4 regions of the Afipia sp. GAS231 genome follow, and region 3 is predicted to be linked to each of the others. Evidence: predicted binding sites of a transcription regulator. Region 3 holds the regulator's gene; each other region holds the start of a gene.
What was found. The regulator PhoB, encoded in region 3, activates phosphate uptake and scavenging genes when phosphate is short. The targets are predictions, from matches to a motif close to TGTCATNNANCTGTCAT.

Region 1 (5,495 bases), 1.7 Mb from region 3:
GCAGGACGACGATGATCTCGAGGCGGAGCGAGCGCCTGGTGTCGATGATGTCGGCCAGGGTCTCCGCGGTATCGGCGATGACGTTGAGTTTGCGGTCGAGGGTTTCGACCCGCTCTTTCAGTTCGTACTCGTCTTCAAGCCTTGCATAGAGCCGTTCCAGGTCGGGCCGGTCCCACAGCGCGTCCGGCTTTTCCGCGACAGCAACGCGGCCGGACACCCGGTGCTGGACCAGCAGGGCGTTTCCCACCAGCTTCAAAATCTCGGTCCGGTTGCGACGGGTGCGGCCATGCGTAGCCAGTTCTGCGGCAAAGGGTTCGATCACGCCGAACACTTTGGTAACGTCGCGCTCGTCGCTGGCCAGCGCCACGCTCTTGGCCAAAGCGTCGGCGACGATCAGCATTCGCGGCAGCGACATGTCGCCAAGCGCAATCGGGCCGCCCGCGGAGATCTGGTCCTCCGCGCCTGCGGCGATCTCGACGAATGCATTCTCTTCCTCGGCCACGCTGAGCGGGCCGACGATACGGGTCGAAATCTTCTGCAGAAACGCGGCTTCTTCTTCCGCCGTAAAACCGATCAGGACGGCGACGCCGTAACGAAACAGCACCGCAACGCCGTTCTGCCCGCTTCGAACCGCCAGCGGCACGGCCGAGAGGATCTCGCCGTCATAGCCCGACGTGTTGATGCGGTCGCCGAGATGAAGGGCGTGGACGGGAACGCGCCGCGATGGTTGCAGAGATTTTTCCATTCAAGGTGCCGTCGTGCTGCCGGACGCGAGCGAGCGCTGAACCATGATGGTGTCGGCCCAGCGGCCGTGCCGATAAGCGACACCGGGCAGCAAGCCCACCCGGGAAAATCCGAACTTCTCATGGAGTCCGAGCGAGGCGGTATTATCCGCATCGATATAGCCGATGATCTGCCGAAAACCTGCCGCGGCGCAGACGTCGATCAGTTCCTGCATCATGATGCGCCCGATGCCCTGACCGACCTGCGCGTGATGAACATAGATCGAGTGCTTGACCGTGTAGCGATAGGCCGGTCGCTTGCGAAACAGCACCACATAGGCGTAACCGACCACCTCGCCGCCGCGCGTCGCCACCAGATGGGGGAAGCGGCGGCTGCGCAGGTTCTTGCGCCGGTCGCGCAGGTCGTCGGGCTGCGGCGTCTCGGCGTCGCTGACGCCTTCCTCGATGCCGTCACGGATATGGCGGCGGTAGATCGCCAGCATGGCCTCGACATCGGTGTCGCGCGACGGCCGCACCAGGATCGGCTGTTCGGGCTCGTTTGCCAACCTGGCTTCCGCTTCCATGCGAGCTCCGCTCTTTATTTTGACGCGTTTTCTTGACGCGAACCGGGTCCACCCCCGGATCAAGTCCGGGGGCATGCTTCGCGGGAAGACGCCCTATTCGCTGACCACGTAAGTATAAAGCCGGATGCGGCCATTGGCATCCACCTTGCGATAGACGCCCTGGATCTCGACGTCGAAGCCGGGAAACAGATTGAAGCAGGTCTCGAACATCCGGAGATAGTCGATCATCGGCTGGGCCCGCTCGGTGAGCCGCTCGCCGGGCACGATGGTGGCGATACCGGGCGGATAGACCACGAAAGGCGTGGTGGCGATGCGGCCGGCGATCTCATCGATCGGGAGATAATCGACATCGTTGCGCACCAGCGCGCGCGCCGCGGCGTGGGGCGAGATCGCGATTTCCGGCAGATGTTCGGACGCGAATTGTTTGGCCTGCAAGGCGCTGACATCGGCCTGTCGGAAGAAGCGATGCATCTCCGCGCAGAGGTCGCGCAGCCGCACCCCGGCATAGCGCGCCGGCCGGCGCCGCGCGAATTCGGGAATCGCTTCCTCGAGCAGGGCGTTGTCGTCGTGCAATTTCTTGAAGGCGACGAGGCCGCTGATCAGCGTGCCGGCCTTGCTGGCTTCGACGCCGGGCGTCAGCAAAAACAGCAGCGAGTTGAGGTCGTTCTTTTCCGGGACGATACGGTTTTCGCGCAGGAACTGCGCCACGACCGGGGCCGGGATGCCGTGCTCGGCGTAGCCGCCGGTGGCGCGGTCGAAGCCCGGCGTCAGCAAGGTCAGCTTGTTCGGATCGGTCATGACGAAACCGGCCGTCATGCCGGGAAAGCCGTGCCAGGTGACGTCAGGCCCCAACTGCCAATAGGAGGGATTGGTGGCGAGCTGGTCGGTGCTGACGCTCTCCCACGGCACGTTGTGCACGGCGCCTTCGCGCGAGACGTCGGGAATCTCGACGCGCTCGGGCACGAACGGCTCGAAAAACCAGCGCCGCTCCGGCCGCGGCTCCTTTTCCTCGAACTCGCGGCGGACGGCCCGGATCTTCTTGCGCAGTTCGATGCCGAGCCGGATGGTGTCGTCCCACAACACTTCGCCGGAACGTCCCTTCATCATCTGGGCGCCGACGTCGAGCGAGGCGAACAGCGGATAGAACGGCGAGGTGGAGGCGTGCTGCATGAAGCTCTCGTTGAAGCGCCGATGCTCGACCCGCCGCTTCTGGCCGCGGATATGGCGATCCTTCATGTGGATCTGCGACGCCTGCGAAAAGCTCGCCAGCTGCTTGTGGGTCGACTGGGTGGCGATGATGCCGGGCGAGTCCGGCCCCAATTCGGCGAGCCCCATGGCAAAGCGGCCGGCATAGAGCGGATGGAACTTCATGAAGCCGGCCCAGGCTTCGTCGAACAGGATGTAATCGCAGAGATGGCCGATGCGCTTGATGATCATCTCGGCCGAGTAGATGGTGCCGTCATAGGTGCATTGTTCGACCACGGCGACCCGGAACGGGCGCGGCCGGCGCCACGCTTCGGGATCCGTGACGAGCGGGTTGGTGCGGATGCGTTCGCGCAGGGCGTCTTCCTCAAACGCCTGCCAGTTCATCGGGCCGATCAGGCCCCAGGGATTGCGCACCGTCGGAACGTAGACCGGAACGCCGCCGCTGATCATCAACGCGCCGTGCAGCGCGGCCTTGTGGTTGTTGCGATCGAACAGCACGAGGTCGCCATCGGTCACCAGCGCCGACAGCGCGACCTTGTTGGAGGTCGAGGTGCCGTTGAGCACGAAATAGGTTTTTTCCGCGCCAAAAATCTGCGCGGCTTCCTTCTGGGCCTGTAGCGCCGGGCCTTCATGGGTCAGGAGGTCGCCGAGATCGAGCACTGAGTTGTCGATGTCGTCGCGGAACACCGCCTCGCCGAGGTGCTCCATGAACACCCGGCCGATCGGACTGCGGCTGTAGAACACGCCGCCATTGTGGCCCGGACAGGTCCATAGCTGGTTGCCTTCCTCGGCATAATCGACCAGCGCCCCGAAGAACGGCGTCTTCAGCGTCTCGGCATACTGCTTCAGGCGGCTGACGAGATTCTTGGCGATGAAGGGCGGGGTTTCCTCGGACAGGAACACATAGCCGTCGATGAAGTCGAGCACCTCGACCGGCACGTCCTCGAACCGCTTGCGGCGGATCAGAAGGATGATCGGGAAGTCGAGGCCGCGGCGGCGCATCAGGTTGATCAGCGCCGCGGTCTTGCCTTCCAGGCCTTTCTTGCCCCAATCGACCACCATGCAGCCGATGGCGGCGTCGGTCTGGACCGCGATCTCGGCGTCTTCGAGCTTGCGCGCCTTCACGACCTCGAAGCCGGAGCGCTCGATCTCATCGACGATCTGATTGAGGCGGACGCCTTCGAGATCGTCGGCGTCGAACGTCGGCATTGCGAACAGGAAGGTAAAGCGTCGAAAGTAGTCCATGCATGCACCAAATGTTTTTCAGTGCATCTCTGTCGCTGCGTTACATGACAATTGGGTGACGGGGCCCGCTGGCAGACATTCTGGCGGGAAAACCTTTTGCTCTCAGTTGGTCTTGCCGCTATCCGCAGCGGCCGGTGCCGCAGCCGGCGCGGCCGGCCTTGCGCCACCGCCGGTAAACCGTTCGATCACCGATTTCACGGCGTCGCGGGCCTTGCTGTCCTTGATCGAGTCGAGCAACTGCGCCGCACCCGGCGAGCGCCGGATCAGGCTTTCCGGATCGGGAAATACCAGCGGATCGTCCCACGGGCCCTGCACCACGAACGGCAGGTCGAAGCCGGGCGGGCCATTTGGCGCCGAGGTCAGGCTGGCAACGCCCTTGAGGTCGTATTCGCGCGTCGGCACCGAGGCGGTGCCGGTCAGGGTCAGGCGCGTGGCCGCACTTTCGAGGCGGATGTCTTCGGCGACGGCGACACCGTCGTTGAACTTCACCGAAACGGTGAGATTGTCATAGGGCGTCGAGCCCGAGCGGAAATTGCCGCCGCCGGACAGCGGCCGGCGTTCCAGGCGTTTCAGCAGCTGTTCGACATTGAAGCCTGCGATGGCGCCGTCATGGCCGGTCAGCGTCGCGCTGCCGTCGATCGAGGAGGCGAGGCCGAACGGGCTCGCGCCCGATGCCACCAACGAGACATTGAGGTTGCCGCGGCCGGACAGTTTGTTGATGCCGAACAGTTCGCTGGCGCAGGCCTGCAGGTCGACGTCGGTGAACTGGAACTGGGCCTTGACGTCGGCGATCGCGTCCGAGCGCGCGATGCCGAACGAGCCCTTGGCGATGCCGCCATAGACCTGCGCCTCGCCGACCGAGAGCGCCAGCGCGCCGCCGCGCAGGTTGGCGCCGAACGCGGTGCGGCCGAGCTTGGTCGGCCCGACCGTCACTTTGGCGGCCGACAGCCGCATATCGAGGTCGGTCGAGGACAGCGCGTTGAGGTCGAACAGTTGCCGATTCCAGTCGCGGGCGCCGCTGGCAAGCAGGCGGAAGGTGGAGATATAAGGCGTGAAATCGAGCGCGCCGGCGGCCAGCGTCGCCTGCAGCGTCTGGCGCCCGTTGTTGGCGACCGTCATGACGCCCTCGGCAACGTTGCCGTCGAGTTCGACGTTTACATTGGTGAGGGCGACCGAGGCGCCGACGACATTGGCGCGGGCCTTCAGCGCAAAACGGCCGAACCCGCCGCCGCCGGGCACCGACTGTCCCATCCAGCGCAGCGCATTGCGCAAGGAGAGGCTGTCGATGGTGACGGTGCCTTCCATCATCAAGCTGGTGCGATTGGCCACCATGCCGTCGAACGCAAGCTTCAGCGGCGCCGAGGCCAGCCGCGCCTTCAGGCCGGAGCGGTCGCCCGACAGCATCGCGACGAAGTCGGCGGCGCTGATCGAGCCGTCGACGCGCTCGCCGCGCCAGTCGAATTGCCCGGTCGCGGCAAAGGAGCGCGAGATCGACGGCCAGGCCAGCGACAGGTCGATATCGCCGAGCTGTTCGGAAACGTGGTTGGTGGCGTCCTCGTAGTTGAGCATGCCGTCCTGGATTCGGATCTCGGAGAACGACACCTGGTTCTCGGCGCCGGGCGTCATGGTGCGCGCAATGGTCTCGACAAACGGGGTCCAGTTGCTTTCGCCGTTGCCGTCCCTGACGACGCGGATCAGCGGCCGCAACATCATGACGTCGGCGATCTCGAAACGCCGC
Region 2 (5,495 bases), 1.5 Mb from region 3:
GGAAAGCTGTTCTCGGAGATCGTTGAAAACGCCGACATGAAACCGGTCGAAGGCGTGCGCTCGACCGGCGCGAGCTGGCTGTCCTGCATGCGCTTTGCCGTGTTGCCGCAGGTGTCGGCGGGCTATGCCAGCTATGCGTTGCTGCGCTTCGAGATCAACGTCCGCGAGGCATCGGTGATGGGCTTCGTCGGCGCCGGCGGCATCGGCCAGGAGCTCGTGGTCGCGATCCGAAAATTCTATTACTCCGATGTCAGCGCGATCCTCGTGACCATCATCGCGACCGTCTTCATCATCGACATCGGCACCGGCTGGCTGCGCGGCCGGCTGTTCGGCAAGGATGCCCGGTCATGAGCCAGTTGCCGAAGCCGGACCGCCAACGGTTGCGGGCGAAATACCCTGATGTTTTCGATCGACCGGCTTCTGCCCGGCTGGCGATGCCGGCGATGATCGCTGGCGCTTTCGCCATCTTCGTCTTCGGGCTGGTCGATCTGGAGTTTTCGCCGACGAAACTGTTCAACGGGCTACACCAGCTCGGCTGGATCACGCTGATGATGATCCCGCCCGATCCCGGATCGTCGCTGCCGCTCTATCTTTCTGCGCTGGGCGAAACCCTCTCGATTGCGCTGCTCGGGACCACGCTCGCCGCCATCATGGCATTACCGGTCAGCCTGCTGGCGGCGCGCAACATCGTTCCCTCCAATTTCATCCGCTTTCCGGTGCGGCGTTTTCTGGACTCGATCCGCGGCGTCGACACGCTGATCTGGGCGCTGGTCTGGATCAATGTCGTCGGCCTCGGCCCGTTCGCCGGCGTGCTGGCAATCGCGGTGTCGGATTTCGGCGCGTTCGGCAAATTGTTTTCCGAAGCCATCGAGGCCGCCGACAAGAAGCAGGTCGAGGGCATCCGGGCCTCCGGCGGCAACGCGCTGCACGAGATACGCTTCGGCCTGATGCCGCAGGTGCTGCCCGTGATCGCGGGGCAGGTGCTGTATTTCATCGAATCGAACACCCGCTCGGCCACCATCATCGGCATCGTCGGCGCCGGCGGCATCGGCCTGCAGCTCGCCGAGCAGATCCGCGTGCTGGAATGGCAGAAGGTCTCGTTCCTGATCCTGATGATCCTGGTCGCGGTCGCCGCAATCGACTGGATTTCCACCAAATTGCGCTTCGCCATCATCGGCCAGCGCGCGGTGACGTAGCCCTCAACTATTCTCCACCAAAAACTCGACACGCTCGGCGGCGAAGCGCGAGCGCTTTGTCACCAGCGGCCTTCCTTCGGTGTCGACGTCGGTGCTGTCGACCACGAGGATCGGGCGTCCGAGCGTGAGGTCCAATCGTGCGGCATCGGTGGCCTCGACGATCCCGGCGGTGATCCTGGTCGACGACCGCCGGTAGTCGCGAACGCCGTAATGCGCCAGCAGCTTGGTCATCGAGCGCAGGTTGGCGAAGACTTTTCCGGCGTCGGGGAAACGTTCGGCGGAAAGCCAGGTGGTGCTGACGCAGATCGGCGTGCGGTCGGCGGACCTGATCGATTCGATCCGGATCAGCGGTGCGCCGGTCTTCAAACCCAGTTCCCGCGCGAGTTCCCGCGTCGCGACGTCGTCGGAGGCGTCGATCAACTGGCCGCGCGGCTCCTGGCCGCCGGCGCCGACGATCTCGGAGAACCGCGTCCGTGAGCGCAGCGGATAAGCGAGGCGTCGGACCTCGACATAAGTGCCGCTGCCACGTTCGGCCCGCACCAGCCCGCGTTCCGCCAGCGTTGCCAGCGCGCGGCGCACGGTGTGGCGGTTGACCCGGTAGGTTTCGGCGATCTCCATCTCGCCCGGCAGCTTTTCGCCGGCGGCAAAGCGGCCGTCGGCGATGCCGCGCTCGATGCCGTCGGCAACTTGCCGCCACAGCGCCACGCCCGAAGCCGTGTCCTGCATGCTCATGTTGCGGTCAGTGGCGCGAAGTGTTCCATCGGGAAAAAATTACCTTGTCGTCACGAAACAGTCATGGCATTCCATTATCGAGTTGTCTAGTATCATAGACAACTTAAGTCCGGCAAGGCCGACATGATGGCAAGCGACGAAAATCAGAAGCACGAAAGCGCAGGGCAGGCGCGCCGCAAGGCCGCCATGGCGGTGCTGGCGCACATTGACGCGGCCGAGATCCTGGATCGTCTCGGCGCCATCGCATCGCCGGTGCACGAGAATTTACGCGAGCCCGAGAACGGCCTCGTGATGGTGCGCGGCCGCGTCGGCGGCGACGGCGCGGCGTTCAACCTCGGCGAAGCCACGGTGTCGCGCGCGGCGGTGCGGCTTTCGACCGGCGAAGTCGGCTTCGGCTACACGCTCGGCCGCGACCGGCACAAGGCGCAGATGGTCGCGCTGTGCGATGCCATGGTGCAGTCGGCTGAATTCGCTGAAATCGTGGAAACCAAAGTGATTGCGCCGCTGCGCGCGGCGATGATCGCAGTGCGGAACCAGAAGGCCGCCGAGGCCGCGGCGACGCGGGTCGATTTCTACACGCTGGTGCGCGGGGAAGGCTGAGACATGACAACGGTTGCAGAACTGCCCGCAGGATTTGCCGACAAGGTGTTGTCGGCGCAATCGACCTTCCGCTCAGTCATGGATGCGATGGCGCGCCCCGGCAGCGTCCAGCGTATCGCCGCTACCGCCGGTACACCAGACGCGATGATGCGCGGCTCTGCGGCCATCGCGCTGACCCTGTTCGACCACGACACGCCGATTTGGCTGGATTCGGCGATGTCGGAAACTCCTGATGTTTCCAAATGGCTCAAGTTCCATACCAGCGCGCCTGTCATTGCGGATTCGTCGATCGCGAGCTTCGCGCTGATCGGCGATCCCGCAAACCTGCCGCCGCTCGATCGCTTCGCGTTCGGCAGCAATGAATATCCGGACCGCGCGACGACGCTGATTCTGCAGGTCGAAAGCCTGGCGCACGGTACTGTTTTCGAATTGCGCGGTCCCGGCATCGACGGCACCGCAACCCTGCGAGCCGGGATCGAGCCGCACGACCTGTTCGAACGGCTCGCGGTCAATTCCGCGCTGTTTCCTCGCGGCATCGACGTCGTGCTGGTTCATGACGACGCCATTGTCGCGATACCGCGCACGACGCGGCTTGTTGCGAAGGGAGACTGACGATGTATGTAGCCGTCAAGGGCGGCGAGCGCGCCATCGAAAACGCCCATCGCCTGCTGGCGCATGAGCGGCGTGGCGACCGCGACGTTCCCGAACTGTCATTGGACCAGATCTCGGGGCAGCTTTCGCTCGGTGTCGATCGCGTCATGACCGAAGGCTCGCTGTACGACCGCGAACTGGCCGCGCTGGCCATGAAACAGGCGCGCGGCGACATGATCGAGGCGATCTTTCTGGTGCGTGCCTTCCGCGCCACCCTGCCGCGCTTCGGCGCCACCGAGCCGGTCGATACCGGCGCGATGCAAGTGCGTCGCCGGATTTCCTCGACCTTCAAGGACATCCCGGGCGGGCAAATTCTCGGCCCCACCTTCGATTACACCCATCGCCTGCTGGATCCGCAACTCGCCGAAGGATTTACGCCGGAAGAACCGGCCACCGGCGAAGCATCGACCGCGGCGACACCACGCGTGACCGACATTCTCGGCCGCGACGGCCTGATCGAGACATCGCCCGAGGCAGGCGCCGACAAACCCGTCGGCGACCTGACGCGGGAGCCGCTGAATTTTCCGGCCGACCGCGATCTGCGCCTGCAAAATCTCGCGCGTGCCGACGAGGGGTTTCTGCTGGCGCTGGGCTATTCGACGCAGCGTGGCTACGGCCGCAACCATCCGTTCGCGGGCGAAATTCGTTTCGGCGAGGTCGAGGTCGAGTTCATGGCCGAGGACGTAGGCTTCGCGGTGCCACTCGGCTCGATTGCGATGACCGAATGCCAGATGGTCAACCAGTTCAAGGGTTCGGCCACCGAAGCGCCGTGTTTCACGCGCGGCTACGGACTTGCGTTTGGGCAGAGCGAACGCAAGACCATGTCAATGGCGCTGGTAGACCGCGCCTTGCGTGCCCGCGAACTCGGTGAGGAAGTAATCGCCCCCGCACAAGACGACGAGTTCGTGATGTCGCACTCCGACAACGTCCAGGCGACCGGCTTCGTCGAACATCTCAAGCTGCCGCATTACGTCGACTTCCAGTCCGAACTCGGCCTGTTGCGCAAACTGCGCAAGGAATTTTCCGAGGCGAATGAAGCGCCGCCGATGCAGGAGGCCGCGGAATGAACGCGCCGGCTTACAATTTCGCCTATCTCGACGAGCAGACCAAGCGGATGATCCGCCGCGCGATCCTGAAAGCGATCGCGATCCCCGGCTATCAGGTGCCGTTCGCCAGCCGCGAAATGCCGATGCCCTATGGCTGGGGCACCGGCGGCGTGCAGGTGACGGCGGCGATCCTCGGACCAGATGACGTGCTGAAGGTGATCGACCAGGGCTCCGACGACACCACCAACGCGATCTCGATCCGAAAGTTCTTCGGCAAGACCGCCGGCGTCGCCACCACCACCGCGACATCTGATGCCACCGTGATCCAGACCCGGCACCGGATTCCCGAGGCGCCGCTGCATGGCGGCCAGGTGCTGGTCTATCAGGTGCCGATTCCCGAGCCACTGCGCTTCCTGGAGCCGCGCGAGACCGAGACCCGGCGCATGCATGCGCTCGCTGAATACGGTCTGATGCACGTCAAGCTGTACGAGGACATCGCGCGCTTCGGCCATATCGCGACCTCCTACGCCTATCCGGTGAAGGTGAACGCGCGCTATGTGATGGATCCGTCGCCGACGCCGAAATTCGACAATCCGAAGATGGACAATTGCCCGGCGCTGCAATTGTTTGGCGCCGGCCGCGAGAAACGCATCTATGCGATCCCGCCGCACACTCATGTGGTGTCGCTCGACTTCGAGGATCATCCGTTCACGCGCTACCGGTTCGACGCCCCCTGCGCGCTGTGCGGCGCCGGCGATTCCTATCTCGACGAGATCGTCACCGACGACAAAGGTAGCCGGATGTTCGTCTGCTCCGATACGGATTACTGTGAGTCGCGCCAGTTGGCTGGCCATCGCGGCAGCGAGAGCGCGGCCCCGCACAAGGAGAGGGCACATGGCTGAGCCCAAAACCCTCGCGCAGGATGACCAGCCGCTGCTGGTCGCTGATAACCTCGGCAAGAACTATGGCCGGCTGACCGCCTGCCGCGACGTATCCTTTGCGCTCTATCCGGGCGAGGTGCTGGCCATCGTCGGCGAGTCCGGCTCGGGCAAGTCGACGCTGCTGCAACTGCTGTCGGCGCAGCTCGCGCCGAGCGCCGGGCATGTCTCCTACCGGATGCGCGACGGCGTGCTGCGCGATCTCGCCGGTCTCGGCGAAGCCGAACGGCGCTTTTTGTTTCGTACCGACTGGGGCTATGTACATCAGGACCCCGCGCTGGGCCTGCGGATGGCGGTGTCGGCCGGCGCCAATGTCGGCGAACGGTTGATGG
Region 3 (5,495 bases):
CGAGCTGGCGCATGCCGACGTCGAACGAGACGCGGGTGCGGGTCGACGGCCGTTCGAAGATCATCGCCAGCGTCTTGCCTTCGAGCGGCTTCTGGTTCTTTTCATGCGCCTTCAGCTTCGCCTTCATGGCGGCGCTGGCGTCGAGCATGTTGCGCAGCTCGGCCAGCGGCAGTTCCGAGATGTCGAGGAAGTGACGGACGGGCTTGCTCATCACCCCGCCGCCTTCTTTAACGTTGCGCCCGACAGCGCGACACAGGCGCGTTCGAGCATCTGCACGGATTGCTCGATCTCGGATTCATTCACGATCAACGGCGCGAGGAAGCGCACCACATTGTCGCCGGCGCCCACCGTGAGCAGCTTCTGATCGCGCAGCGCATTGACGAGATCGCCCGAGGGCACCACGGCCTTGACGCCGACCAGAAGCCCCTCGCCGCGCACTTCCGCCAGCACGTTCGGATAGCGATCGACCACCGAGGCCAGCTTCTGCTTCAACAGCAGCGACATCTTCTGCACATGATCGAAGAAGCCGGGCTTCAGCATCACGTCGAGCACGGCATTCGCCGCCGCGATCGCCAGCGGATTGCCGCCGAAGGTCGAGCCATGCGAGCCCGGCGTCATGCCGGAGGCGGCTTCCGCGGTGGCGAGACAGGCGCCGATCGGGAAACCGCCGCCGAGCGCTTTCGCCAGCGACATCACGTCGGGGGTGACGCCGAGGCGCTTGTAGGCGAAGAGATCGCCGGTGCGGCCCATGCCGGTCTGCACCTCGTCGAACGCCAGCAGCAGGCCGTGCTTGTCGCACAATTCGCGCAACGCCTTGAAGAACGCGTTCGGCGCCGAGCGGACGCCGCCCTCGCCCTGCACCGGCTCGATCAGGATGCCGGCGGTGTGCGGGCCGATCGCCTTCTTCACCGCTTCGAGATCGCCATGCGGCACCTGGTCGAAGCCGTCCATCGGCGGACCGAAACCTTCGAGATATTTGGCCGAGCCGGTCGCGGCCAGGGTCGCCAGCGTGCGGCCGTGGAACGCGCCTTCGAAGGTGATGATGCGATAGCGCTCGGGATGACCCTTGGCGGCGTGATACTTGCGCGTCACCTTGATCACGCATTCCAGCGCCTCGGCGCCGGAATTGCAGAAGAACACGAAGTCGGCAAAGCTCTGCTCGCACAGCCGCGCGGCGAGCTTGTCGCCGTCGGGCGACTTGAACAGGTTCGACATGTGCCACAGCTTGGTGGCCTGCTCCTGCAGCGCAGAGACCAGATGCGGATGGCAATGGCCGAGCGCATTGACCGCGACGCCTGAGGTGAAATCGAGATAGCGATCGCCGTTGGTGGCGACCAGCCACGCGCCCTCGCCGCGATCGAAGCCGAGATCGACCCTGGCGAAAACGGGGAGCAGATGCGACGCGGCGCTGTTGGTCATGGCGATCACTGAAGGGTTGAGACCGGCCGCAGAGAACACCCGTATTGGTGCACTCACGGCTGTGGTCAGTCATCCGAAAACAAAACGTGCCGCCTTTTGAGGCGGCACGTGAGAGGCATTCTATGCTGGCGGCCAAGGCTGTCAACATGCCGTAGGGCCTGCTTGCAGGCCCGTTAATCTTCTTGTTTGAGCATGATCTTTTCGGAAAACCGGTGTCCATTTTTCCGGATCATGCTCCAGCCGCTCTCGTGCACTGCAAGAAAAGGCAATCCGTACATTTCCGGTGTGGTGGAAAACTCACATTGCAATGCCTAGATGTCGGAACATGTGGACGCGCTGCCCCGGACTCTTGCGCCAGAGTCACGCCATATTGTAGCGTCTGGGCTGTCGGGTACGACATCTCGTGCGGCAGTTCTGATCTCAAGAGTCTATTTGTACGGCGTTCACGTTCGGGCACGGCTTTCGCGCCCGGCGAGGGCTAAGGGATTCTGACCGCAGGGATATTTGAGATTTGGCATCGCCAGCGCTGCCCCCGATAGGCCAGCGCGAAGCGAAGGGAAGAATGCGATGACGGTATTGACATGGTCCGACGATCGCGTCGAGCAGCTTAAGAAGCTCTGGGAAGGCGGCCTGTCCGCCAGCCAGATCGCCGCGGAACTCGGGAATGTGACGCGCAACGCGGTGATCGGCAAAGTGCACCGGCTCGGCCTGTCCGGCCGCGCCAAGAGCCCCTCTTCGGCAGCACCGCGCCAGCGCAAGGCCCGCCCCGCCCAGCACATGATGCGGGTGGCGCGTCCGGTGTCGCGCGGCAACACCGCGCTTGCGCATGCGTTCGAAGTCGAGATGGAGCCGGATCCGATCGCCTTCGACAATGTCGTGCCGATGAGCCAGCGGCTGACGCTCCTGGAATTGAACGAGGCGACCTGCCACTGGCCGGTCGGAGATCCCTCGACCGCGGACTTCTTCTTCTGCGGCGGCAAGGCGCTCGCCGGCCTGCCCTACTGCGCGCACCACTCGCGCGTCGCCTACCAGCCGGCCTCCGATCGCCGTCGCCCGGCGCCGAAGCCGACAAGGTAATTCTCCGTCATTGCGAGCGGAGCGAAGCAATCCAGACTTGCTTCGCTGACGGATGGATTGCTTCGTCGCTACGCTCCTCGCAATGACGAAGCTTCGTCGTCCCGGCCTAGTGCGCAATTGCGCACGGGGGCCGGGACCCATAACCGCCGATGGATCGCGGTTATGCCGAGCTGGAGCTTCAGCTCTTTTCTAACAATTACATTTTGTGGTTATGGGTCCCGGCTCAAGGCCGGGACGACGGCGGAGTTTGTTGCTCCGCCTGCCCCTACAAGAGCCCTACGGCTCCGCCTTCGCGAAGCGATCATCCAGCGCGTAGCCGGCGCCGCGCACGGTGCGGATCGGGTCCTGCTCGCGGCCGGGGTTGAGCAGCTTGCGCAGGCGGCCGATGTGAACGTCGACGGTGCGCTCGTCGATATAGATGTCGCGGCCCCAGACGCTGTCCAGCAACTGCTCGCGCGAGAACACGCGGCCAGGATGCTCGAGGAAGAACTCGAGCAGGCGATACTCGGTCGGGCCGAGATCGATCTGGCGGCCGGAGCGGGCGACGCGGCGTTTCTCGCGGTCGAGCTCGATATCGCCGTAGGTCAGCACGGTGGCGAGCCGCTCGGGGCTGGCGCGCCGCAACAGGCCTTTTACCCGCGCCAGCAATTCCGGCACCGAGAACGGCTTGACGATGTAGTCGTCGGCGCCGGTGGCCAGGCCCCGGACGCGCTCGCTTTCCTCGCCGCGCGCGGTCAGCATGATGATCGGCAGTTGCTTGGTCTCCGGCCGCGCCCGCAGGCGCCGGCACAGTTCGATGCCGGACAGGCCCGGCAGCATCCAGTCGAGCACGATCAGGTCGGGCACCCGCTCCTTCAGCCGCGTATCGGCATCATCGCCGCGGCCGACGGTCTCGACTTCGTAGCCTTCGGCATCAAGGTTGTAGCGCAGCAGCGTGGTCAGCGCTTCCTCGTCTTCAACCACCAGAATGCGTGCGTTCATCGATTTGGCTTCCCTATCGTTCTGACGCGTCAGTTACCGGGTACTGTCGTGGCGAACGTCGTCATGTCGCCCTTCGGGCGCTTGTCGAGAATCTGCTGACCCTCGATCATGTAGAACACGGTTTCGGCAATGTTAGTGGCGTGGTCGCCGATCCGCTCGATATTCTTGGCGCAGAACATCAAATGAATGCAGAACGAGATGTTGCGCGGATCTTCCATCATGTAGGTCAGGAGTTCGCGGAACAGCGAGGTGCAGATGGCGTCGACTTCCTCGTCGCCCTTCCACACCGCCATCGCCGCCGGCAGGTCGTGCGCGGCATAGGCGTCCAGCACCGACTTGACCTGCGACTGCACCAGATCGGTCATGTGCTCGAGGCCGCGGATCAGCTTCAAGGGCTGGAAATCGTTCTCCAGCGCCGCGACCCGCTTGCCCATGTTCTTGGCGAGGTCGCCGATCCGCTCCAGATCGGTGGCGACGCGCATCGCGCCGACGATCTCGCGCAAGTCGATCGCCATCGGCTGGCGCCGCGCGATGGTCAGCACCGCGCGTTCCTCGATGATGTGCTGCAGGCGGTCGATCTCGAGGTCGGAGGTGACGACGCGGTTGCCCAGCGCGATGTCGCGGCGGACCAGCGCATCGACGGATTCGGTGATCATGCGTTCGGCAAGGCCGCCCATCTCGGCAACGAGACGGGTGAGTTCCTGCAGATCGCCGTCAAACGCCTTGGCGGTATGTTCAGAAGCCATTTGATCTCTCCTCAATCATGATCCGATCGGATCGGAGCATGATTTGAATTTCCCTTTTGAGCACGATCTCTTCGGAAAACCGGGTCCCACTTTTCCGGATCATGCTCAGCCGAACCGGCCGGTGATGTAGTCCTGGGTTCGTCGATCGCTCGGCGAGGTGAAAATCCTGTTGGTGTCGTCGAATTCGATCAGTTCCCCGAGATACATGAAGGCGGTCTTGTCGGAGACGCGCGCTGCCTGCTGCATATTATGGGTAACGATGGCGATGGTGTAGTCCTCCGCCAGTTCCTGGATCAGTTCCTCGACCTTGGCGGTCGAGATCGGATCGAGCGCCGAGCAGGGTTCGTCGAACAGGATCACTTCGGGCCGCACCGCGACCGTGCGGGCGATGCAGAGCCGCTGCTGCTGGCCGCCGGACAGGCTGAGGCCGGATGCGTTGAGCTTGTCCTTGACCTCGTTCCACAGCGCGCCGCCACGCAGCGCCTTCTCGACCCGGCCGTCCATCTCGGATTTGGAGATCTTTTCATAGAGGCGGATGCCGAAGGCGATATTTTCGTAAATCGTCATCGGGAACGGGGTCGGCTTCTGGAACACCATACCGACGCGGGCCCGCAACAGGTTGAGATCGAGCTTGGGGTCGAGAATGTTGGTCTGGTCGAGCATCAGCTGGCCAACGGCCTTCTGGCCCGGATAGAGATCGTACATCCGGTTGAAGATCCGCAGCAAGGTCGACTTGCCGCAACCGGACGGGCCGATGAAGGCGGTGACGCGGTTGGTGCCGAGCGTGAGGTTGATGTTCTTCAGCGCGTGGTGTTCGCCATAGTAAAAATTCAGGCCGCGCGCGGTCACCTTCGGGGGCGCTTCCGGCAGCGCCGATGCCGCGGGAGGAAGGCCGCCGGCAGCACTCATCGATGATACGGATACGTCGGTCATTTTGCTGTCCTCTCGGCGCCGAGGATGCGCGCGCCAATATTCAGGGCAAGAACGGTCAGGGTGATGAGCAGAGCCCCGCTCCAGGCGAGCTGTTTCCAGTAGACGTAGGGGCTTTGCACGAAGTTGTTGATGGTCACCGGCAGGTTCGCCATCGTCTTGGTCAGGTTGAGGCTGAAGAACTGGTTCGACAGTGCTGTGAACAGCAGCGGCGCGGTTTCGCCGGCGACGCGGGCGGTGGCGAGCAGCACGCCGGTGATGAGGCCCGAGCGCGCCGCGCGGTAGGCGATGCGGCGGATCACCAGCGAACGCGGCAGGCCGAGCGCGGAGGCGGCTTCACGC
Region 4 (5,495 bases), 2.8 Mb from region 3:
TGGCGTGATTGGTCTCGCCCTTGATGTGCTCGATGATCCGCTTGCGCAGCGTCAGCGGCGACACCGCCATCTTCTCGATGTCGCTCGGTTCGGCGTAGCCGGTGATGTAGTTGAACACCCGCGCCGCATCGCGGCCGATCGTGGGGTCTGAGGTGAAGTAGGACAGATCGGTATAGATGCGCGCCGTCACCGGGTGATAGTTGCCGGTGCCGGTGTGGACATAGGTGGCGAGATTGCCGCCCTCGCGGCGCACCACCATCGACAGCTTGGCGTGGGTCTTCAGTTCGATGAAGCCGTACACCACCTGCACGCCGGCGCGTTCGAGGTCGCGCGCCCAGCGGATATTGGCTTCCTCGTCGAAGCGGGCCTTGAGCTCGATCAGCGCGGTCACCGACTTGCCGGCCTCGGCGGCCTCCGCCAGCGCGCGCACGATCGGCGAATTGTTGGACGTGCGGTACAGCGTCTGCTTGATGGCGACGACATCGGGGTCGCGCGCGGCCTGCTGCAGGAACTGGACGACGACGTCGAAGGATTCGTAGGGGTGATGGACGATCAGGTCCTTCTGCCGGATTGCTGCAAAGATGTCGCCGCCATGATCGCGGACGCGTTCGGGGTGGCGCGGCACGTAGGGCACGAATTCGAGATCCGGGCGGTCGATGCGGGTCAATTGCGACAGCTCGTTCATCGCCAGCACGCCGTCGACCAGGAAGATCTCGTCGTCGGCGGTGGACAGCGCGCGCTGCACGAAGGCGCGCAGCTCTTCCGGCATCTTGGCCTCGATCTCGAGCCGGATCACCGATCCGCGGCGGCGGCGCTTCAGCGCGGTCTCGAACAGGCGGACCAGATCCTCGGCCTCTTCCTCGATTTCCAGTTCGGAATCGCGGATGACACGGAACGCGCCCTGGCCCTTGACGGTGTAGCCGGGGAACAGGCGGCCGATGAACAGGCCGGTAGCCTGTTCCAGCGTGATCAGCCGCACCGCGCCGTCCTTGCCCGCGGGCATGCGGATGAAGCGATCGATCTTGCCGGGCATGCGGATCAGCGCGTTCATCGGCTTGCCGTCAGAGACCCGCGCCAGATGCAGCGCAATGGTGAAGCCGAGGCTCGGGATGAACGGGAAGGGGTGCGCCGGATCGATCGCCAGCGGCGTCAGCAGCGGGAAGATGTTGCGGAGAAAGTGATCCTCGATCCAGCTCCGTTCCGTCTTGGTGACGTCGTGGCCGTCAACGAGCACGATGCCATGCTCGGACAGTGTGGGGCGCAGGTTGCTCCAGATCGCCTGCTGATCGGAGGCGAGTTCGGAAACGGTCTTGTTGATGGCGACGAGCTGTTCGGACGGCGTGAGCCCGTCGGGGCTGCGTTCGGCGATGCCTTCGCGGACCTGCGCCTTGATGCCGGCGACGCGAACCATGAAGAACTCATCAAGGTTATTGGCGGAAATCGACAGGAACCGGACCCGCTCCAGCACGGGGTGGCCTGGATTGACGGCTTCCTCGAGCACCCGGCGGTTGAAATGCAGCCAGGACAGTTCGCGGTTAATGAATCGCTCGGGGCTGGTCGCGATCGCAGGAGGAGCCTCGGCGCTGGCCTCTTTTTCTTTTATTTCAATAACTTGTGCCGATTCCATGAAGCTTCGATCCATCTCAGCCGAGGGCGCAAAAGGCTTTAGCGCGGGGTCAGCGCGAACCATGTGATACGCGAATGACGTTTCAATGACATTGATGTTCCGCCAGCTTCCGCCGTCAAGGCGGTAGCCGCCGCCGGATCAGGCATTGCGCAATAATTCGGCAGCCAGCGCCCGGGTTACCGGCCGGCCCAGCCGCAGCGCTTCGGTATCCAGGAGGTCGATGGCCTGGCGGACCGCGGCATAGGACCGCTCCAGCCGCGTGGTCAGATAGCTCACGACGGTCTCGTCGATGCTCATCTGGCGGTCGGCGCAGAACTTGACGATCAGGCCGCGAAACAGGAGATCGTCGGGCGGCAGCAGCGACACCATCGGAATCGCGCGCAGCCGGGAGCGGAGATCGCGCAGTTCGACCTCAAACGCAATGGGCGGAAGGCGCGCGGTGATCAGCACCGAAACCTCGTCCTCGCGCGCGAGATTCAACAGATGGAACATCGCGCGTTCGTCGAAATCCTGTGGCCGCAAATCTTCCACCACCAGCGCGCCGGTGGCGAGCGCACCGGGAACAGCGGCGGCGTTGAGCGCATGCGCCGAGGTCGAGCGTGCGCCGGCCTCTTCGGCCCAGATCGCGGCGAGATGGCTTTTGCCGGAACCTTCAGGTCCGACCAGCAGCATGACGCGGTTCGGCCAGTCCGGCCAGCTGTCGATCAGCGCGAGGCCCGCCTCATTGGCCGGCCCTTCCAGAAAATTGTCGCGGGTCAGGCTCTCTGCATGCGGCAAAGCAAAAGCAAGCTGACGGGGTTGAACGCGAACTGCCACGCAAGTCTCCGGGAAGCCTACCTATAGCGTTTTTCGAACGAAGTGGGCACTGGTTCGCGTTAAGAAAGCGCGTCTATCTCGCTTCGATCGTGCTCATGTGCCGTACCCACTCGACGAGATAGAGCGAGACCGAAACCAAAGTAAAGACCGTCACGAAGCCCATCAGGATCCAGTCGTACGGCGCCGGCTTGAAGTTGAAGCCGAGCGAGGCCAGCACCAATGCTGCGAACGCTACCTGTGCCACCGTGTTGAGCTTCGACACCATCGAGGGCTTCATCGGCACCGGCTTGTCGAACAGCCACGACACGATCACGGCGGTGACGATCATGATGTCGCGCGACACCACCAGGATCACGATCCAGCGCGGCACCGCGCCCCAGATTCCGAGCGCGACAAAGATCGATACGAGGAGCGCCTTGTCGGCCAGGGGATCGAGCAGGGCGCCGAGCTCGCTCGCCATGTTGAACCGCTTGGCGAGGAAGCCGTCGACGGCATCGCTGACGCCGGCGATGACAAAGATCGCGAACGCAATTTCCATCTGACTGGAGACGATCGCCCAGACGATGATTGGCACCAGGATGATACGTCCCAGCGTGATGATATTCGGAATACTCAACTCGGTCGCTTCCCGGCTCCCGGACTGTCCGGTCCGGCCCTTGGCGGGGCCGTCCGGCTGTTATCTACATAGTATATGCGGGCAGGGCTTGCGAGCCATTGCAGGAACGCGGAATTCCTCGTAACCAGCCGTCATCTTACTGGAATTTGGGCATGAACGACCGCAAAAATGGCCTCACTTACGCGGATTCGGGCGTCGATATCGATGCCGGCAACCGCCTGGTCGATCTGATCAAGCCGATGGTGCGCGCCACCGCGCGTGCCGGCGCGGACGCCGAAATCGGCGGCTTTGGCGGGCTGTTCGACCTCAAGGCCGCCGGCTTCAAGGACCCGATCCTGGTGGCCGCGACCGATGGCGTGGGCACCAAGGTCAAGATCGCCATCGAGACCGGCCTGCATGGCGGCATCGGCGTCGACCTGGTCGCGATGTCGGTCAACGACCTGGTGGTGCAGGGCGCCGAGCCGCTGTTCTTCCTCGACTATTTTGCCTGCGGCAAGCTCGATCCGGAAGCGACGGCGTCGATCGTGGCTGGCATTGCCGAAGGCTGTCGCGAATCCGGCTGCGCCCTGATCGGCGGCGAGACCGCGGAAATGCCCGGGCTCTACAAGGACGGCGATTACGATCTCGGCGGCTTTGCGGTCGGCGCCGCCGAACGCGGCACGCTGTTGCCGGCATCGGATATCGCCGCGGGCGATGCGGTGATTGGCCTCGCCTCGTCGGGCATTCATTCCAACGGCTTCTCGCTGGTACGCAAGATCGTGGAAATCTCCGGTCTCGGCTTCGATGCGCCGGCGCCGTTCTCGCCGGTCATGACGCTGGGTGGCGCGCTGCTGGCGCCGACCCGCCTCTACGTGAAATCATGCCTGCGCGCGATCCGCGAGACCGGTGCGGTCAAGGGGCTCGCCCACATCACCGGCGGCGGCTTCACCGACAACATTCCGCGCGTGCTGCCGAAACATCTCGGCGTAGGCATCGATCTGGCGCGGCTGCCGGTCTTGCCGGTGTTCAAGTGGCTGGCGGCCCAGGGCGGCATCGCCGAACTCGAATTGCTGCGCACCTTCAACTGCGGCATCGGCATGATCGCCATCGTCAAGCCGGACGCCATCGAAGCGGTCACCGAGATTTTCACGCAAGCCGGCGAGACCGTGGCTCTGCTCGGCGAAGTGATCCCGGCTGAGGGTGAGCACCGCGTGGTCTATAACGGTCATCTCGACCTTTCGCAGTGACATCATGAAGCGCCGCGTCGCCATTCTGATTTCCGGCCGCGGCTCCAACATGGTCGCCTTGATCGACGCGGCCAAGGCTGCGGATTTCCCGGCCGAGATCGTCGCCGTGATTTCCAACCGGGCCAATGCCGGCGGGCTGGAAAAAGCCCGAGCGAGCGGCATCCCGACTGAGGTGATCGAGAGCAAGCCGTTCGGGCGGGATCGCGCTGGTTTTGAAGCCGTGCTGCAGGACAAGCTCGATGCGCACAAGGTCGAGCTGATTTGTCTTGGCGGTTTCATGCGGCTGTTCACCGCCGAATTCGTCCAGCGCTGGTACGGGAAGATGCTCAACATCCACCCGTCGCTGCTGCCGTCCTTTCCCGGGCTCGATCCCCATGGTCAGGCGCTCAAGACCGGCGTCAAGATCTCCGGCGCGACCGTGCATTTCGTGATCCCCGAGACCGATGCCGGGCCGATCGTGATGCAGGGTGCGGTGGGAGTGGCCGACGACGACACCGCGGAGACGCTGTCGCAACGCATTCTCGGCGTCGAGCACCGCATCTATCCGGAGGCGCTGCGGCTGCTCGCCGAGGGAAAGGTTCGTCTCGATGGCGATATCTGCAAGGTCACCGACAGTACCGCATCGGGCACGCTGATCTCGCCGGCCGCAAAATAGCTCCCGCCACAGCCTGTGGCCGGCGAAGCACAATGCGGCTTATTCAACCTGCCGACTCCCTCCCAACCGATTGACGCTGCAGACCAAACGAGGGCAAATCGGGAGCCTGCTGACCGGTTTTTTCGTATTTTCGAGCGGGCGGATTTTTCCGGGAATTTCGCTTCATGCACGGCTTATCGCGGCCTTCGCGAGCAGGCAAAACCCGCAACGGCTTGCGCCTGGCTCGGACGGTTTTGTTTTGCCTCGCGCTTGGTCCGATGCTTGGATTCGTTGCCGCATTTCCGGCCCATGCCGCGGCGGTAGCCCCTCCGCCGGTCGTGCCTCCTGCACCTCCGGCGCCGACCCCGACGCCGCTGATGGTCGATGAGACCGTGGCATCGGGGGCGACGGTGACCAACCTCGGCAGCAATTTCCTGGAGCGGCTCAACAACCAGTCGACCAACGGTTTTAGCCGCATGCTGCGAACCAACCCGGGCGGCGGCGGCGCCTCGGAAGCCGCGGACACGCCGCGCTACCGGACCTGGTTCGAAGGCTACGGCATTTCGGCCAATAACG

Region 1: BLS26_RS12330 (Orn/Lys/Arg decarboxylase N-terminal domain-containing protein) is a predicted target of PhoB. The motif match lies at 3,802-3,818, and genes of this name have one in related genera.
Region 2: phnF (phosphonate metabolism transcriptional regulator PhnF) is a predicted target of PhoB. The motif match lies at 1,977-1,993, and genes of this name have one in related genera.
Region 4: BLS26_RS33390 (RNA degradosome polyphosphate kinase) is a predicted target of PhoB. The motif match lies at 1,702-1,718, and genes of this name have one in related genera.

What each region holds. Positions count from the first base shown of each region.
Region 1 is NZ_LT629703.1:2,592,570-2,598,064, reverse strand. Features, by position in the region: gene BLS26_RS12340 (RMD1 family protein) at 1-745, opposite strand, end outside; gene BLS26_RS12335 (GNAT family N-acetyltransferase) at 746-1,306, opposite strand; gene BLS26_RS12330 (Orn/Lys/Arg decarboxylase N-terminal domain-containing protein) at 1,400-3,757, opposite strand; gene BLS26_RS12325 (AsmA family protein) at 3,860-5,495, opposite strand, start outside.
Region 2 is NZ_LT629703.1:5,738,596-5,744,090, forward strand. Features, by position in the region: gene phnE (phosphonate ABC transporter, permease protein PhnE) at 1-351, shown strand, start outside; gene phnE (phosphonate ABC transporter, permease protein PhnE) at 348-1,196, shown strand; gene phnF (phosphonate metabolism transcriptional regulator PhnF) at 1,200-1,928, opposite strand; gene phnG (phosphonate C-P lyase system protein PhnG) at 2,052-2,528, shown strand; gene phnH (phosphonate C-P lyase system protein PhnH) at 2,532-3,140, shown strand; gene BLS26_RS27245 (carbon-phosphorus lyase complex subunit PhnI) at 3,143-4,246, shown strand; gene BLS26_RS27250 (alpha-D-ribose 1-methylphosphonate 5-phosphate C-P-lyase PhnJ) at 4,243-5,127, shown strand; gene phnK (phosphonate C-P lyase system protein PhnK) at 5,120-5,495, shown strand, end outside.
Region 3 is NZ_LT629703.1:4,283,644-4,289,138, reverse strand. Features, by position in the region: gene argF (ornithine carbamoyltransferase) at 1-211, opposite strand, end outside; gene BLS26_RS20135 (aspartate aminotransferase family protein) at 211-1,419, opposite strand; gene BLS26_RS20130 (GcrA family cell cycle regulator) at 1,987-2,496, shown strand; gene phoB (phosphate regulon transcriptional regulator PhoB) at 2,773-3,477, opposite strand; gene phoU (phosphate signaling complex protein PhoU) at 3,507-4,223, opposite strand; gene pstB (phosphate ABC transporter ATP-binding protein PstB) at 4,329-5,156, opposite strand; gene pstA (phosphate ABC transporter permease PstA) at 5,153-5,495, opposite strand, start outside.
Region 4 is NZ_LT629703.1:7,121,618-7,127,112, forward strand. Features, by position in the region: gene BLS26_RS33390 (RNA degradosome polyphosphate kinase) at 1-1,627, opposite strand, end outside; gene BLS26_RS33395 (chromosomal replication initiator DnaA) at 1,766-2,443, opposite strand; gene BLS26_RS33400 (CDP-alcohol phosphatidyltransferase family protein) at 2,517-3,059, opposite strand; gene purM (phosphoribosylformylglycinamidine cyclo-ligase) at 3,212-4,285, shown strand; gene purN (phosphoribosylglycinamide formyltransferase) at 4,290-4,940, shown strand; gene BLS26_RS33415 (autotransporter outer membrane beta-barrel domain-containing protein) at 5,105-5,495, shown strand, end outside.